2 regions of the Exiguobacterium sp. BRG2 genome follow, and region 2 is predicted to be linked to the other one. Evidence: a T-box and tRNA genes for the amino acid it is inferred to sense, from the RefSeq annotation. Region 2 holds a T-box; the other holds one or more tRNA genes.
What was found. A T-box is a leader RNA that pairs with one kind of tRNA and senses whether it is charged. The one in region 2 lies ahead of alaS (alanine--tRNA ligase), so its partner is inferred to be a tRNA-Ala.
Positions count from the first base shown of each region.

Region 1: it encodes a tRNA-Ala, which carries the amino acid that the T-box ahead of alaS (alanine--tRNA ligase) is inferred to sense. The anticodon was not compared.

Region 1 covers NZ_JAUZUW010000018.1:2,555-9,887, forward strand. Annotated here, with positions in the region: gene Q9R23_RS15475 (S8 family serine peptidase) at 1-3,310, opposite strand, end outside; tRNA gene Q9R23_RS15480 (tRNA-Ala) at 3,533-3,608, opposite strand; gene tatC (twin-arginine translocase subunit TatC) at 3,713-4,492, opposite strand; gene Q9R23_RS15490 (twin-arginine translocase TatA/TatE family subunit) at 4,500-4,697, opposite strand; gene Q9R23_RS15495 (redox-sensing transcriptional repressor Rex) at 4,697-5,356, opposite strand; gene Q9R23_RS15500 (ATP-binding cassette domain-containing protein) at 5,524-7,333, shown strand, end outside.
Region 2 covers NZ_JAUZUW010000003.1:303,146-310,478, reverse strand. Annotated here, with positions in the region: gene mltG (endolytic transglycosylase MltG) at 1-890, opposite strand, end outside; gene Q9R23_RS06570 (DUF1292 domain-containing protein) at 969-1,262, opposite strand; gene Q9R23_RS06565 (DUF1292 domain-containing protein) at 1,249-1,536, opposite strand; gene ruvX (Holliday junction resolvase RuvX) at 1,551-1,973, opposite strand; gene Q9R23_RS06555 (IreB family regulatory phosphoprotein) at 1,970-2,239, opposite strand; gene alaS (alanine--tRNA ligase) at 2,274-4,916, opposite strand; T-box leader at 4,974-5,184, opposite strand; gene recD2 (SF1B family DNA helicase RecD2) at 5,227-7,333, opposite strand, start outside.

The DNA.
Region 1 (7,333 bases), on a different contig from region 2:
TTTTTCCGTTGATCTTGAACGATTTGATACCTGACTCATCAGAGACATGACCCGCGATGTTGATGACTTTTGATGTTGCAAGACCAAGAGCGACCGGTGTATCGATTTGAACATTTGGTACGGCTTTATCAACGCCTGTCGTGTTGACGTCTTTTTTCACACTGTTTCCAGCATAGTCTTTGACGACGAAGGCAATCTTCGCGCGCTCCGGCAGATCCGTCAACGTGTACGCTTTTTCTGTTGCGGCAAGTGGTTGCTTTAAGACACTCTTTCCATTGACGAGGATATCGTATGACGCAACTCCTGTTCCTTGGTCGCCTGCTGTCCATGAAAGCGTTGATTTCGCAGCATTCCATTTCACAGTCGCTGCTGGCTTTTTCGTATCGACATAGACTGGGAAGAGATTCGTCTGCCATTTTGCGTTCGGATAATCGATCACCGATTTGACTTTGTAGTAGTAAAGACCATCTTTGACCGGTTTCCCGTTGATCGTTCCGTCCCAAGCAGCGCTTGTGACTGGTGTGTAGCCCTTCTCTGAACCGCTATCATAGTAGTTCTTGACGACGTCCGTTTGCATATCAAGCTTCTGAAGTGTTGTTTTATTCCGGTCAAGAATCGAATACTCGACTTTTTTCGCATTTCGAAGGAATGAGATGATCGGGAAAGCTTCATCTGCGCTACCGTCGTTGTTCGGTGAGAACGAGACTTTGTTCGCGACAACTTTTCCAGCGGCATTCGTACCAAGGAATTCGAAATTGTCCTTCACTTCAGTCGCTAGACCTGTCAATCCGTAGAACGTGTTGTTTTTATCGTACAATGGTGCATCTAAAATCGGAGCTTGATCCCATTTTCCTTTGAATCCAACATAAGGAACTGTCAGTTCTGGATTTTTGCTCTTCGTATCGATCAGACGGACGAATCCTTCGACGAAGTAGCCGTTTTTAAAGACTTGTTCAAGCGGAAGCTCGTTCGCCCAGTCAGTCGTGTTCTTCAAATCGACTGACACGCTGACTTTCGTTGAGCTCTTCGGATTAATCGAGACTGAACTCGCTTTCTTCGAGCCGACTGCAAATGAGATCGGGTATGTGCCTATGTTGGCATCTACCGTACCAATCGTTCCTTTTTTGAAGATTCCATTTGCTTCAAGGAAGTTCGATCCTTGTGCACCGAGATCTGATTGAACCGTTCCCGCTAGCTTATACGTCACTTTTTCATTGCTGTAGTTTTTTAAATCAAGCGTGAATGTGAACTTCTCGCCGACTTCCTTCAAGGATGCCTTGCCTTCACCTGACTTTGTCTCTGTGATGACGACTGGTGTCTTCATCGCAGCACGAAGATCCATCAGTCCAGCTCCCTCACGACGTGGGGAGTAGAAATTGCCTGTTTTCAGTTCTGCGTTGTATTTTCCTTGATCGAGTTGCGGACGCGATGTATTCATCAAGATGTTTTTGGCGAGTTTAACGCGTGTTGCACCAGTGACTTTGAAGTCCTTCGCAATCCGTTGCATGACGAGTGCTGTTCCACCAGCGACGTGTGGTGCTGCCATCGATGTACCGCTCATGACGCCATACTCGTTATCATTAAGCGTCGAATAGATTTTCCCACCTGGTGCCGTGATTTCTGGCTTGAAGTCAAGGCTTGGCGTGACACCCCATGACGTGAAGTCAGACATTTGTCCTGCGACCGGGTTATCGGTTGAGACCGCTTTTCCGTCAAATGTCACTGCGATTGCCTTGCCTTCTTTTGCTTTTGCTTCGAGATCATTCCCGTCCGCGATGCTAAGCGTGACGAGTGGAATCGTCGGATTGTTGAGCGCCATGCTGACGTAATCCCCGTGATCGACTCGACCGCGGACGATGACACCTGCTGCCCCTTGCTTCTCAGCTTCTGCTTGGATCATACCGTAGTTGAAACCACCGTTACGCACGACGAAGACGACTTTCCCTTTGACGTCTTTACCTTCATAGTTCGAAGCTTGACCGTCACCGACATACACGACATCCTTCTTCTCTTTATCGAAGACGGCAATCGGATTCGGCGAATCTTGTTTTTGGTATGCCAAATAACCGGCATCCTGACCGTCGATCGTCAGCGCCATGCCTTCAAGCGTCAATTTCGTATTTTCGAGTGACGCGACTTGAAGCGCCTGGCTCGTCAATCCTGGTGCACCAACGACACCGATATCCGGGTTTGCTGTATATGGATTACCCGCACCATGACCTGCAAACGCCGAGTTACCAGCAGAGATCGCACACAAGATACCGTTGTTCATCGCGTTGACGATTGCGCGTTGTTCTGGAGCATCTGAATTGACGAACGATGCCGTCGAACCGAGACTCATGTTGATGACATCGGCTCCGAGTGCAATCGCATCATCGATCGCTTTAATGTAGATATCGCTGAATGTCGATGGCATTCCTGGATCGTTTCCGAAGACTTTCATCGCGAGGAGCTGTGTTTCCGGCGCGACCCCTTTGATACCACCGTTTGCTTCATCGCCGTTTGCTCCGACCGTACCTGCGACGTGCATCCCGTGCATCGATGCCCCCGCACCTAAGTCACGGATTTCGCTGTCGTGATCGGCATAGTTATAGCCGTACGGTACTTTTTCCGTGAAATACTTTCCTTTTAAACCTTTTGTTTCTTTCGCACTCTCGACCTTCGAAGAGGTTAAATCCACCTTTGTCTCTGGACTCAAGACCATGTCTTTGTGCGATGGATCAATCCCCGTATCGATGACCGCGACGACGGTTCCTTCCCCTTTAAAGCCATAGTCCTGCCATGTTTCCTTCGCATTGACCATGTCCTTGCTATACAGCATGTCTGGCTTGGCACCTTTATCGACGGTTGGGCGCGCATATTCGTGCGCGATATGTACACTTTTGACTCCTTCGAGTTGTTTGATATCTTCGATGTCACCGAACTTCACTTCACCACTGAATCCATTGATGACGGTTGTGAAGCTTTCTTTATATGTAACAGGAATCGCCTTTTTAGCGATAGCTGACTTGACTGATTTTTGGACGCTGACGAGTCGATCCTTGATCGATTCCTTTTCGGCATTGCTCAATGTGCTATACCGCTTGTTTTGAGATTGGGCGATTTGAATCGCCGGTTTTTGTTCCATCTCGATGACGACTCGGACTTTATCCGATTGTTTGTAGTTCTTTTCTTGTCCCGATTTCTTCAGTGAGAGCGCCTGCGGTTTTTGACCCGTCGCTTTGTCTTGCGAGGACAGTGCACCTTGCGCACTGACTAGATTGGAAGACGTCATTAAGACGGCTGCCATAAGTGCAATCTTCTTCTTCATGCGTTCGTTTCCCCTTTTCTGTAAAACCATAGTAGTAATACTAATAAAACAGTTTAACGAAAATTCTGTATTTTTAGTTTAATGAAGTTAATGGAAATAAACAATTTATATTTGTCTATTTTTTTAATTTTTTTCTTTTTGGTGACATTTTATATTTGGAAGGAATTTAACTGGGAACATAAAAAAACTCCTCGAGCACTCGAGGAGTTGAACGTATGAACTTGGTGGAGACTATCGGGATCGAACCGACGACCTTTTGGCTGCCAGCCAAACGCTCTCCCAGCTGAGCTAAGCCCCCATGAATTATCTTTAGTATACGCATCGCTAACTGCTTTATCAATATAAACATAACGCTTTCATAAAAAAGAATTCCTCCCGAAATGGCTGGAAGGAATTCACGATTCATTTATTCAATTCACGCATCAAATCCGCCTGTCGTTCAAGCTCTGCCTGTTGCTCGAGGATCAAGACCTTTTTATACGTCCGCGCGGAAATCAAGATACTGATTTCATAGAGAACGAACAACGGCACTGAGATCATCAAGTGTGACGTCACGTCCGGCGGTGCGATCAATGCCGCAACGACGAACAGCGCGAAATACGCATATTTTCGATTCTTTCGCATGAAATATGGCGTCACAAGACCAAGACGTGTCAGGAACATCGTCACGACCGGCAATTGGAAGAGAAGACCAAACGGCATCGTCAACCGGATCAAGAAACTGAAGTAGTTTTCGACCCCGATGACTTGCTCGATCCCCAATTCTTTCCCGAGATCCGTTGAGACTTCGAGCAAGAAGGGAAGCAACCAGAAATACGAGAAGGCTACACCAGCCAAAAATAGAAAGAAGATGACTGGAATATACGTCAGTGTTGCTTTTTGTTCCTTTTCATAAAGCCCTGGTCGGACGAATGCCCACAGTTGATACATCCAGAACGGTGACGCTAAAATCAGCGCGATGATGAACGCAAGATTCAAATACAACATTAAAGGATCGGCGACGTTGAAGGCATTTAATCCGATACCGAGCTCTTTTAAGTCCGCTTGCAGAAAACGGACGAGCGGTCGAACGAGCGGAAATGCGACAGCGAACAGGACGACGACGATGAGGAGCGACCAGACAATCCGCTTACGCAGTTCGTCTAGGTGCGACGTCATGCTTTGTTCTTGATCAACCGTCATGATTCAATCACTTCTCTTTCGGTTCGTCCTTTTTATCGTCGTCCATGATGCCGTTCGTGGCATTCTTGAACTCTTTCAATGTTTGACCGGCAGCACGACCGAATTCCGGCAACTTCTTCGGTCCGAAGATGATCAACGCGACGACAGCAATTAATCCGATACTCGCAGGTCCGATACCTAACGTGAGCGGGATAAGGTTTTCCATTATGATTTCACTCCTTCAGCTGATTGCGAATAATGCTTCATGAAATAAACTAACGACTGCAACTCGATCGATAAATCGATGTGATGAACCCGAACGCTCGCTGGCACGTTCAACCGTGCAGGCGTAAAGTTCAGAATGCCTGTCACACCATACTCGACTAACTCATCCGCTACTGACTGTGCGAACTGGGATGGAACCGTCAAGATGGCGACATCGACCTGATTCGCTTCGATTTGTTCTTTCATGTCCGAAACATGATAGATTGGAACGTCATGCGTCGTTGTTCCGACCTTCTCTTCGTCCGCATCAAACGCAACGACTATCCGAGTACTATTATTCTTTAAAAAGTTATAATTTGCAAACGCTGTTCCGAGATGACCGACCCCGATTAAGGCAACATTCGTCACCTCATCTTGATTCAAGGTTTTCCGGAAAAACGTTAAGAGATGTTGAACGTTATATCCATACCCCTTCTTCCCTAGTGCCCCAAAGTAGGAAAAATCGCGACGAATCGTTGCTGAATCAACCTTCACCGCCTCGCTTAACTCAGCAGAAGAGACGCGGAGCTTGCCTGAATTGTATAAACTTTGGATGAAGCGATAATATAGCGGCAACCGTTTTGCTGTCGCTTGTGGAATTTTTGTGTCTGATCCATTCATCCTGCAGTTCCCCCTTCGGCCACATCCATCGTGGCACCCAAATCTTTGCAAAAAGCTTTCTACTCTCCTTGATTGTAAACCACTTCACATAGAGTCACAAATAATATATTCCGCAGGACCTCGCGCTTTTGTTCGTGATAGACTAAAGGGTGGAAGGATGGATGGAAATGATACTCTTACAAGTCAACCAACTCTCGAAATCATTCGGCGTCGAGCCGATTTTAGAAAATATCAAATTGGAAGTACAAGAGCGCGACCGAATTGCGCTCGTCGGTCGAAATGGTGCCGGTAAATCAACCTTGCTCAAAATCATCGCTGGTGAACTCAGTCATGACTCGGGCGATATCATGAAAGGTAAAGATGTCAAAATCGGCTATCTCGCGCAAGACAGTGGTCTCGAATCGAATGAGACGATCTGGAACGAGATGCTGACCGTCTTTGAACATCTGCAAGAACAAGAACGGACACTGCGCCGGATGGAAATCGAGATGGGCATGGAGCACATCTTGAACGACCCGGTCGCTTACGATCGACTTCTGAAGACGTACGATCAAGCACAACATGACTTCTCAGAAGCAGGTGGTTATCAGTTCGAAGCGAATATTCGCTCCGTCCTGCACGGCATGCGCTTTTATCCAGACGATTACTCACGCCGGATCCAGACATTGTCCGGAGGTCAACGGACACGGCTCGCCTTAGCGAAGATGCTCCTGCAAGCACCAGAGCTTCTCATTCTCGATGAACCGACGAACCATCTGGATATCGATACGCTCGCTTGGCTTGAAAGTTACCTCGGTGGTTATCGTGGTGCCGTTCTGATCGTCTCGCACGATCGGTACTTCCTCGATCAAGTCGTCAATGTCGTCTATGAGCTCTCTCGTAATGTCTGTCGTAAGTTCACTGGGAACTATACGAAGTACCTCGAGCAAAAAGCGGCATTGTACGATCAAGAAATGAAACAGTTCGAACAGCAGCAAGAAGAAATCGCGAAGATGCAGGATTTCATTCAACGAAACATCGCTCGGGCGACAACGACAAAGCGTGCTCAAAGCGTTCGAAAACGGCTCGAGAAGGTCGACCGGCTCGACCGACCAGATGGAGATGAACGCAGTACGGTCCTCTCCTTCCCAATCGAAAAACAGAGCGGGAATGACGTTCTTCAAGTCAATCAATTGGCAATCGGTTACGAAGAAGCTGTCTCAAAAGACATCACGTTCCGCTTGCAACGCGGCGAATCACTGGCACTCGTCGGACCGAACGGAATCGGGAAGTCGACGCTCTTAAAAGTCCTCGTCGGTCGTTTACGTCCTCTCTTCGGTGATTTCCGTTTTGGCACCGGCGTCTCGATCGGGTATTACGATCAAGAGCAAGCAGAACTCAATGACCGGAATCGTGTCATCGATGAGATTTGGAACGAATGGCCACTGATGCGCGAACAAGAAGTCCGTTCTGTGCTCGGACAATTCCTGTTCAGCGGCGACGATGTCTTCAAGATTGTCCATGAATTGTCCGGTGGCGAACGCGGACGTCTCGCGCTCGCAAAACTGAAACTCCGGAAGACTAACGTCCTCATCCTTGACGAGCCAACGAACCACTTGGATCTGGATTCGAAGATGGTACTTGAGAACGCTCTCGTCGACTATGAAGGTACGCTACTCTTCGTTTCCCATGACCGGTACTTCATCGATCGGATCGCGACACGCGTCATCGAGATGAGTGAAGCTGGTGTGACAGAATACCTCGGCGATTATTCGTACTACACAGAGAAGAAGGCTGAACAAGAAGAAATCGCTCGCCTTGAAGCCGAAGAGGCAAAAGCGGCAAAAGTCACGGCATCGAAGACGATCGACAAAGAAGCACAGAAAGAAGAAAAAAAACGCCGTCAGCAAATCGAACAACTCGAACAAGATATTGAACGGCTCGAACAGCGTTCAGCGGAAATCGAACAGTTGCTTTGCGAACCGGAAGTTTTTAATG
Region 2 (7,333 bases):
TCCTTCAGCGTCGTCAATGCCGTATTCTCGCCTGTGCCATACCAAACCGTCGGGTCCGACTGAAGTTTCATGCCATCATCTAAACGGTTTTTGAAGACGCCTGCGATTTCACGACGATCCTTCGGTGTCGCGGCTTCACGCTCGACCATTGAACCGAGACTGAGCACTTCATGGAAGGTCATGCCTGACTTTCGAATGGCATCCTCATTTTCATCGTAGACTTTTTCTGTCTCGTCGAGCATCGTCTCGACGATTTGATCAATGCTTTTTCCTTTATCGAACTCATACGTTGCTGGGAAGAGATATCCTTCAAGTGCGTACAAGACGCCCTTCTTCTTCACTTCATCCGTCAACATCGGATATTTTTCAATCATGGCATCGATGAACATCGCATCCGTCAATTCTTTACGAATCGTCTTTTCTTTGAATTTCGTCGCTTTCGCGATTAAATCAATTTGACGATCCATCGTGATGCCTTCAGGTAACGTGATTTTCACATCCGCTGCCTTCATGACCGTTCCCGTTTTCAATTCATTGATGATTTCATCCGGGGACATGGCTTGTGACAGGGTATATGTACCCGCCTGGAATGACGATTCATTCTTATAACGGACGTAATAACGGAAAATCGTCTCGTTTGCAATCAAATCTTTTTCCTTTAGTAAGGAAGCGATCGTACTCGTTCCTGCGCCTAAAGGAATTTCGACTTTGACGGATTTCGTCGCTGCTTCATCGACCGGTTCAAGCGCATTTTTCAAAAAGACATAGATGACCGCACTGGTAACTAGAAAAATCGTCAACAATACAGAAAGGATGATCAGCGTGATCCGGCGTGATGTCCGGCGTCGCCTTTTTTCGATTTCAGCATTTTGCTTCCATTCGTTCTCCATCGGTTCCTCCTTCTTCTCTTAAAACAAGGTGACACCGTAAGAGAAAGTCTCTTACGACGTCACCTGTCATGAGTCGGGTTAGTCTAACTGATCTTCGAGCGTGTTAAAGACTTCTTCGATTTCATCCCAAGTCGCTGTATCGTCTTCGTCGATTGGTACGAGGTTGAAGTCGTTGTCTCCATCACCGTATTCGTCGAGTTCGTAAACGAAGATATCGACTTCTTCTGCTTCGTCATAATCTGCTCCGATTGGCTCGAGGAAGATGTATGTCTTGCTCGAACGTGGGCTTTCATAACGCAGACGTTCTACGAATTCGAAATCATTTCCTTCGCCGTCCGGAATTACGTAACGTGTTGGCTCATTCTGTTGCATCAGTGATCCGCTCCTTTAATGCAAGCTCGAGTTCATCCCAAGTTTGCTCATCATTTTCATCGATCAGGCTCAATTCAAAATCATCTTCGCCTTCTCCATATTCATCGATCTCACAGATGATTAGATCATCCGCTCCTTCGTCAGGGTTACCGATCATTTCAAGAAATAGATAGGTTTTTCCTGTACGTTCACTTGAGTAACGGTACCATTCTTCGAAAAGATGTTCGCCGCCCTCTTCATCTGGAAAGAGATACTGACGTTTTTCTTCAGCCATCGGTTTCTCCCCCTTCATCGATTCGCCCGATCCAAATACGATTGCAGGATCATGACGGCAGCCATCTTATCGATGACTTGTTTTCGTTTCTTGCGGCTGACATCGGCATCGATCAGCATCCGTTCTGCTTGCATCGTCGTCAACCGTTCATCCATGAAGACGACTTCAAGCCCAGTATGCTGTTCAATTTCCTTCGCAAAGGCTTCACTCGCCTCCGCACGGGGACCGATGGAACCGTTCATGTTTTTCGGAAGACCAATGACTAGGATTTCGACATTGTATGTCTCCATGATGACATCGAGCCGTTTGAAGGCTTCTGGGTAATCCGGTTCCGTCCACTTGACCGTCTCGACACCTTGCGCCGTCCAGCCCATCAAGTCACTGACCGCTACCCCGATCGTCTTCGAACCGACGTCTAGTCCCATTGCACGTTTCATTTTGAATTTCCACTCTCCGCCAAATAAGATTTCACGAGTTCTTCGAGCAATTCGTCACGTTCAATCTTACGAATTAAGTTACGTGCGTCATTATGACGAGGAATGTAAGCAGGATCTCCAGATAGGAGATAGCCGACGATTTGGTTGATCGGATGATATCCTTTTTCTTCTAAAGCATGATAGACCGTCAACAACACATCCCGTGTCGCTGCTTTGTTATCGTCTTCTGGAAAGTTGAATTTCATCGTTTGATCCATCTGACTCACGTTCATCACCTCTTTCATATACACTACGTTTCTATTATGCCAGTGATTGCACGTATTGTGAAGCGTACGCGAGTGCTTCTTCTAATTTCGACGCATCTTTCCCGCCAGCTTGAGCCATGTCAGGGCGACCGCCACCGCCACCACCGCAGCGTGTTGCGACTTCCTTGATCAATTTACCAGCATGATAGCCTTGGTCGATTAAATCTTTTGAAACGCTTGCGACGAGATTGACTTTTTCACCTTGCGCACTACCGAGAACAATGATTGCTGATCCAAGTGAGCTCTTCAACTCATCCATCATACCGCGAAGGGCATCCATATCTGAGACGTCGACACGTTTCGCAAGCACACGTACGCCGTTGATTTCCTCAACATCGTCCTTTAGTGAAGCAGCTTCGATGTTCGCAAGTTTTGCTTGCAACGATTCGTTCGCCCGTTCCGTCTCACGAAGTTGTTGTTGCAATGCTTCGATACGGACCGGAACTTCCGTCGTTTTCGTTTTCAAGACAGCTGCTGCTTGTTCGAGTGTTTCTAAGTGTTGATTCATCACACGATACGCGTCTGCACCTGTCACGGCTTCGATCCGGCGTGTACCTGCACCGATCCCAGACTCTGAGACGATCTTGAACAGACCGATCTCTGCAGTGTTTCCGACGTGGATTCCGCCACACAATTCAATCGAGTATGTGCCTGCTGAGACGACACGGACCGTTTCCCCGTACTTCTCACCGAACAATGCCATCGCGCCTTTTGCTTTTGCATCAGCGATGTTCATCTCTTCGATATCAACCGGTAATGATGCCCAGATCGCTTGGTTGACGTCTTGTTCGATTTTTGTCAACTCTTCTTGTGTCACGGCACCGAAATGTGAGAAGTCGAAGCGGAGACGTTCTGGAGAAACAAGTGATCCCGCTTGGTTGACGTGTGTTCCGAGCGTGTCTTTCAATGCTTTATGAAGCAAGTGTGTTGCCGTATGGTTTTTCGTGACGGCTTTACGTTCTGCTGCTTCGACGTTTGCAACGACATCCGCCGCTTCCGTTGCGATTCCTGTACGGACGATGACCGTATGCAAGTTTTGACCGTTTGGTGCCTTTTGAACATCTTTGACATCAAGAACGAAGTCTTTGCCTTCGATTGTTCCTGTATCCGCGACTTCACCACCACTTTCAGCGTAGAACGGCGTGATATCGAGAATGACTTGCGCTTCTTCACCAGCAGCCACTTCTGTGACTCGTTCTCCATCATGCAACAATGCGATGATTTTTGCATCCGCCTTAAGGTCGGTATAGCCGACGAACGTACTTTTATCTTTTAGTGTCGAGAGGACTTCCGATTGTTGTTGCATCGAACCGCTCTCTTCACGTGCTGCCCGCGCACGTTGACGTTGCGCGTCCATCGCTTGTTTGAAGCCTTCTTCATCAACAGACATCTGATGATCTTCCGCATACTCAACTGTCAATTCGAGTGGGAAACCATACGTGTCATACAGACGGAACGCATCTTCGCCACTGATGACATGCTCACCGTTTGCCTTAGACGTCTGAGCGACCGTGTTCAAGATTGCAAGACCGTCATGAAGCGTCTCATGGAAACGTTCTTCTTCGTTTTTAATGACGCGTTTGATGAAGTCCGCTTTTTCCGGAACTTGTGGGTAGAAGTCAACCATGACGTTCCCGACCGTATCAACGAGTTCATACATGAACGGACGTTCGATCCCAAGCATCTTCGCATAACGAACCGCACGGCGTAGTAAACGACGAAGAACATATCCACGTCCTTCATTCGAAGGAAGAGCCCCATCACCGATTGCAAATGATACAGTACGGATGTGGTCTGCGATGACTTTGAATGCTACATCAAGTTTCGAATCATCACGGTATATCTTGCCGCTGATTTCTTCTGTCTTATGAATGATCGGCATGAACAGATCCGTATCGAAGTTCGTCGGCACGTCCTGCATGACACACGCCATCCGTTCGAGTCCCATCCCAGTATCAATGTTTTTACGCGGAAGTTCCGTGTAGTTGCCGTGTCCGTCGTGGTTGTACTGACTGAAGACGATATTCCAGATCTCGAGATAGCGTTCGTTTTCGCCACCTGGATAAAGTTCTGAATCGTTCGGATCGTCTCCGAAAGCTGGACCACGATCGAAGAAGATTTCCGTATTCGGACCAGATGGACCTTCACCGATTTCCCAGAAGTTATCTTCAAGCGGAATGATCCGCTCAGCCGGTACGCCGAGTTCAAGCCAGATTTGACGCGCTGCATCATCTTCCGGATGAATCGTGACCGAAAGACGTTCTGGGTCAAGACCGTACCAGTCATCACTCGTCAAGAGTTCCCAACCCCATTTGATTGCATCTTCACGGAAGTAATCACCGACAGAGAAGTTTCCGAGCATCTCGAAGAACGTATGGTGACGCGCTGTTTTCCCGACGTTTTCGATATCGTTCGTCCGGATTGATTTTTGTGCGTTGACGATACGTGGATTATCAGGAATGACACGACCATCAAAATATTTCTTGAGTGTTGCAACACCCGAGTTGATCCACAAGAGCGATGGATCCTCGACCGGCACGAGTGAAGCACTCGGTTCGATCGCATGCCCTTTGCTTTGGAAGAAATCAAGATACATCTGACGGATTTGTGCACCCGTTAATGGTTTTAGAGCTTTCATGAACAGTTACCTCCATTGGTTTTATTTGGACGCAAAAAAGCGATGCTTTCATCCCTGAAAAGGGACGAAAGCATCGCTTCCGTGGTACCACCCTCGTTCGTAAGCAACCTATTGCCTACCTCGAACATCTGATAACGGGGATGACCCGCAGGTGTTTACACCCGACTCCGGAAGGAGCTTCAAAGGGACTCGAGAAAGTGATTGCAGCAGACTCACTTCTCTCTGGACTCGAGTTTTCCTTTTACTTATCTTCCATCAACGTGTTACGTCCATTCATCTATCGTGATTATTACCTATCGAACAGCATCCGTCAAGTCTTTGTCACCCCACCGAGTCGTTCGATCAATCGTGTTCGGCGCCGGGGTTCCTCTTCTTGCGACGCTTTATGGAACGCACGCGGATCACCGAATAATAACAAACTCGATTTTGCCCGAGTAACTGCCGTATAAATTAAATTTCGGGAATGTTTGAACGCCCCCGTGAAATAGACCGGCATCAAGACGATCGGAAATTCGGATCCTTGCGCTTTATGGATCGTAATCGCATAGGCGTGCGTGAATTGATCCCAGTCACTCCGGTTGTACTCGACTTCCGTCTGATCGAACCGGGCGATGATTTTATCGACTTTATCGACATTCTCTTTAGCGAAGAAGATATTGACGATTTCGCCGATATCTCCGTTATAGACGTTTTCTTCCGCATTGTTGACGAGCTGGAGAATCTTGTCCCCGGTCCGGTAAATCCGCGTCCCTTGTTTGACTTCCCGTTTCTTCGGTTCCTCCGGGTTATAGACGCGTTGCAAGGCGACATTCAATTCGTCGATCCCGACCTGACCTCGGTAGGTCGGCGCGAGGACCTGGACATCGAATTTCGAGTAGCCTTTTGCGAGTGCTTTTTCCGCGAAGGCCGAGATGCCCCGTAACGTCTCTTGCGGAGACGCAGTGTAGAAGCGGCGATCCGCAAGTGGTGATAACAAATCAGCAGACGTCGTCCGGTTCTTCAAATCGTGCGCAAGACGCAATATCGAAGAATCTTCTGCTTGACGATGGACGACGTTCAAACGGACGACGGGAATTCCTTCCGTATCCATCAAGTCTGCCAGCACCTGTCCTGGACCGACGGATGGCAATTGATCGCGGTCACCGACGAACAAGATTTTCATGCCGTTCGGGACGGCGCGAAGCAAACTCGATAACAAGTAGATATCAATCATCGACGATTCATCGATGATCAGTACTTTTCCCGTGATCGGCTGATCCTCATTCAGTTGAAAGTTCGTTCCATCATACTTCAATAGACGGTGAATCGTCATCGCCGGCACGTCCGTTGCTTCCGACAGACGTTTAGCGGCACGTCCCGTCGGTGCAACAAGGACGTATGGATAGACCTCTCCTGTCTTGACGCGACTCTTCTCAAGCGGCCAGTCATGAATTTCTTGCAACGCATGCAAAATTCCCTTGATGACAGTCGTCTTACCGGTACCCGGTCCACCAGTCAAGACCATCAGCGGCGCTTTGACCGCTAACTCGATCGCTTCTCGCTGTTGCGCGGCATATTCCATGCCAAACTGTTCTTCGAGGTGCCCGATTGCTTCAAGAATCGTCGCGACATCGACTTCCTGTTCAGCACCGTTTGCCATGACGCGTGCTAGCTCCTTCGCCGCTCGGACTTCCGCATAAAAGATCGTCGGTAAATACAAGCAACCTTCTTCAAGCTTGACCTTATCTTCAGCGAGCAACAGTTCGATCGCTTGTTCCAGCCGCTCTCCCGGATCTTCCCCTAGCAGACGGGGTGCCCGTTGCAACAGAGAGTCGACCGTCGCGAAGGCATGTCCCTCGCCCGCTTCTTGTTCTAATATATGCATGATCGAAGCAGCGACACGCTCCGGGTGTAGCCCGACAAGTCCGAGATGTGAGGCAATATGATCGGCTGTCTTAAAGCCGATCCCGTTTACTTCATACATCAAGGAATACGGATTCTCCCGAATCCGTGCCATGGCGTCGCCCTCGTACGCGGCATAGATCTTTGCCGCTAGCTTCGGTGTGACATCAAACGGTGCTAAGAACAGCATCAACTGATCGACACCGTATAACGTGGCGAGTCGATTCAATATGATGTCGGCTTGTTTTTGTTTTAACCCAGGCACCTGATTCAGTACCCGTTCATCCTTTAAGATGAGATCCACTGCCTCTTCTCCAAGAGCATCGACGATATTTTTCGCTGTCTTCGGACCAATGCCGGTGAACGAACCATTCGTCAAGAAGCGGATCGTCGCATGTTTGGTCATCGGAACCGATCGGCGAATCAGCTCCGCCTTCAGTTGTTTTCCGAAGCGAGGATGATCAATGAGACGGCCGAATGCTTGATACGTTCCTCCGAGTTCGATTCCGACTCCTGTACCCGTAATGACGAGCTCG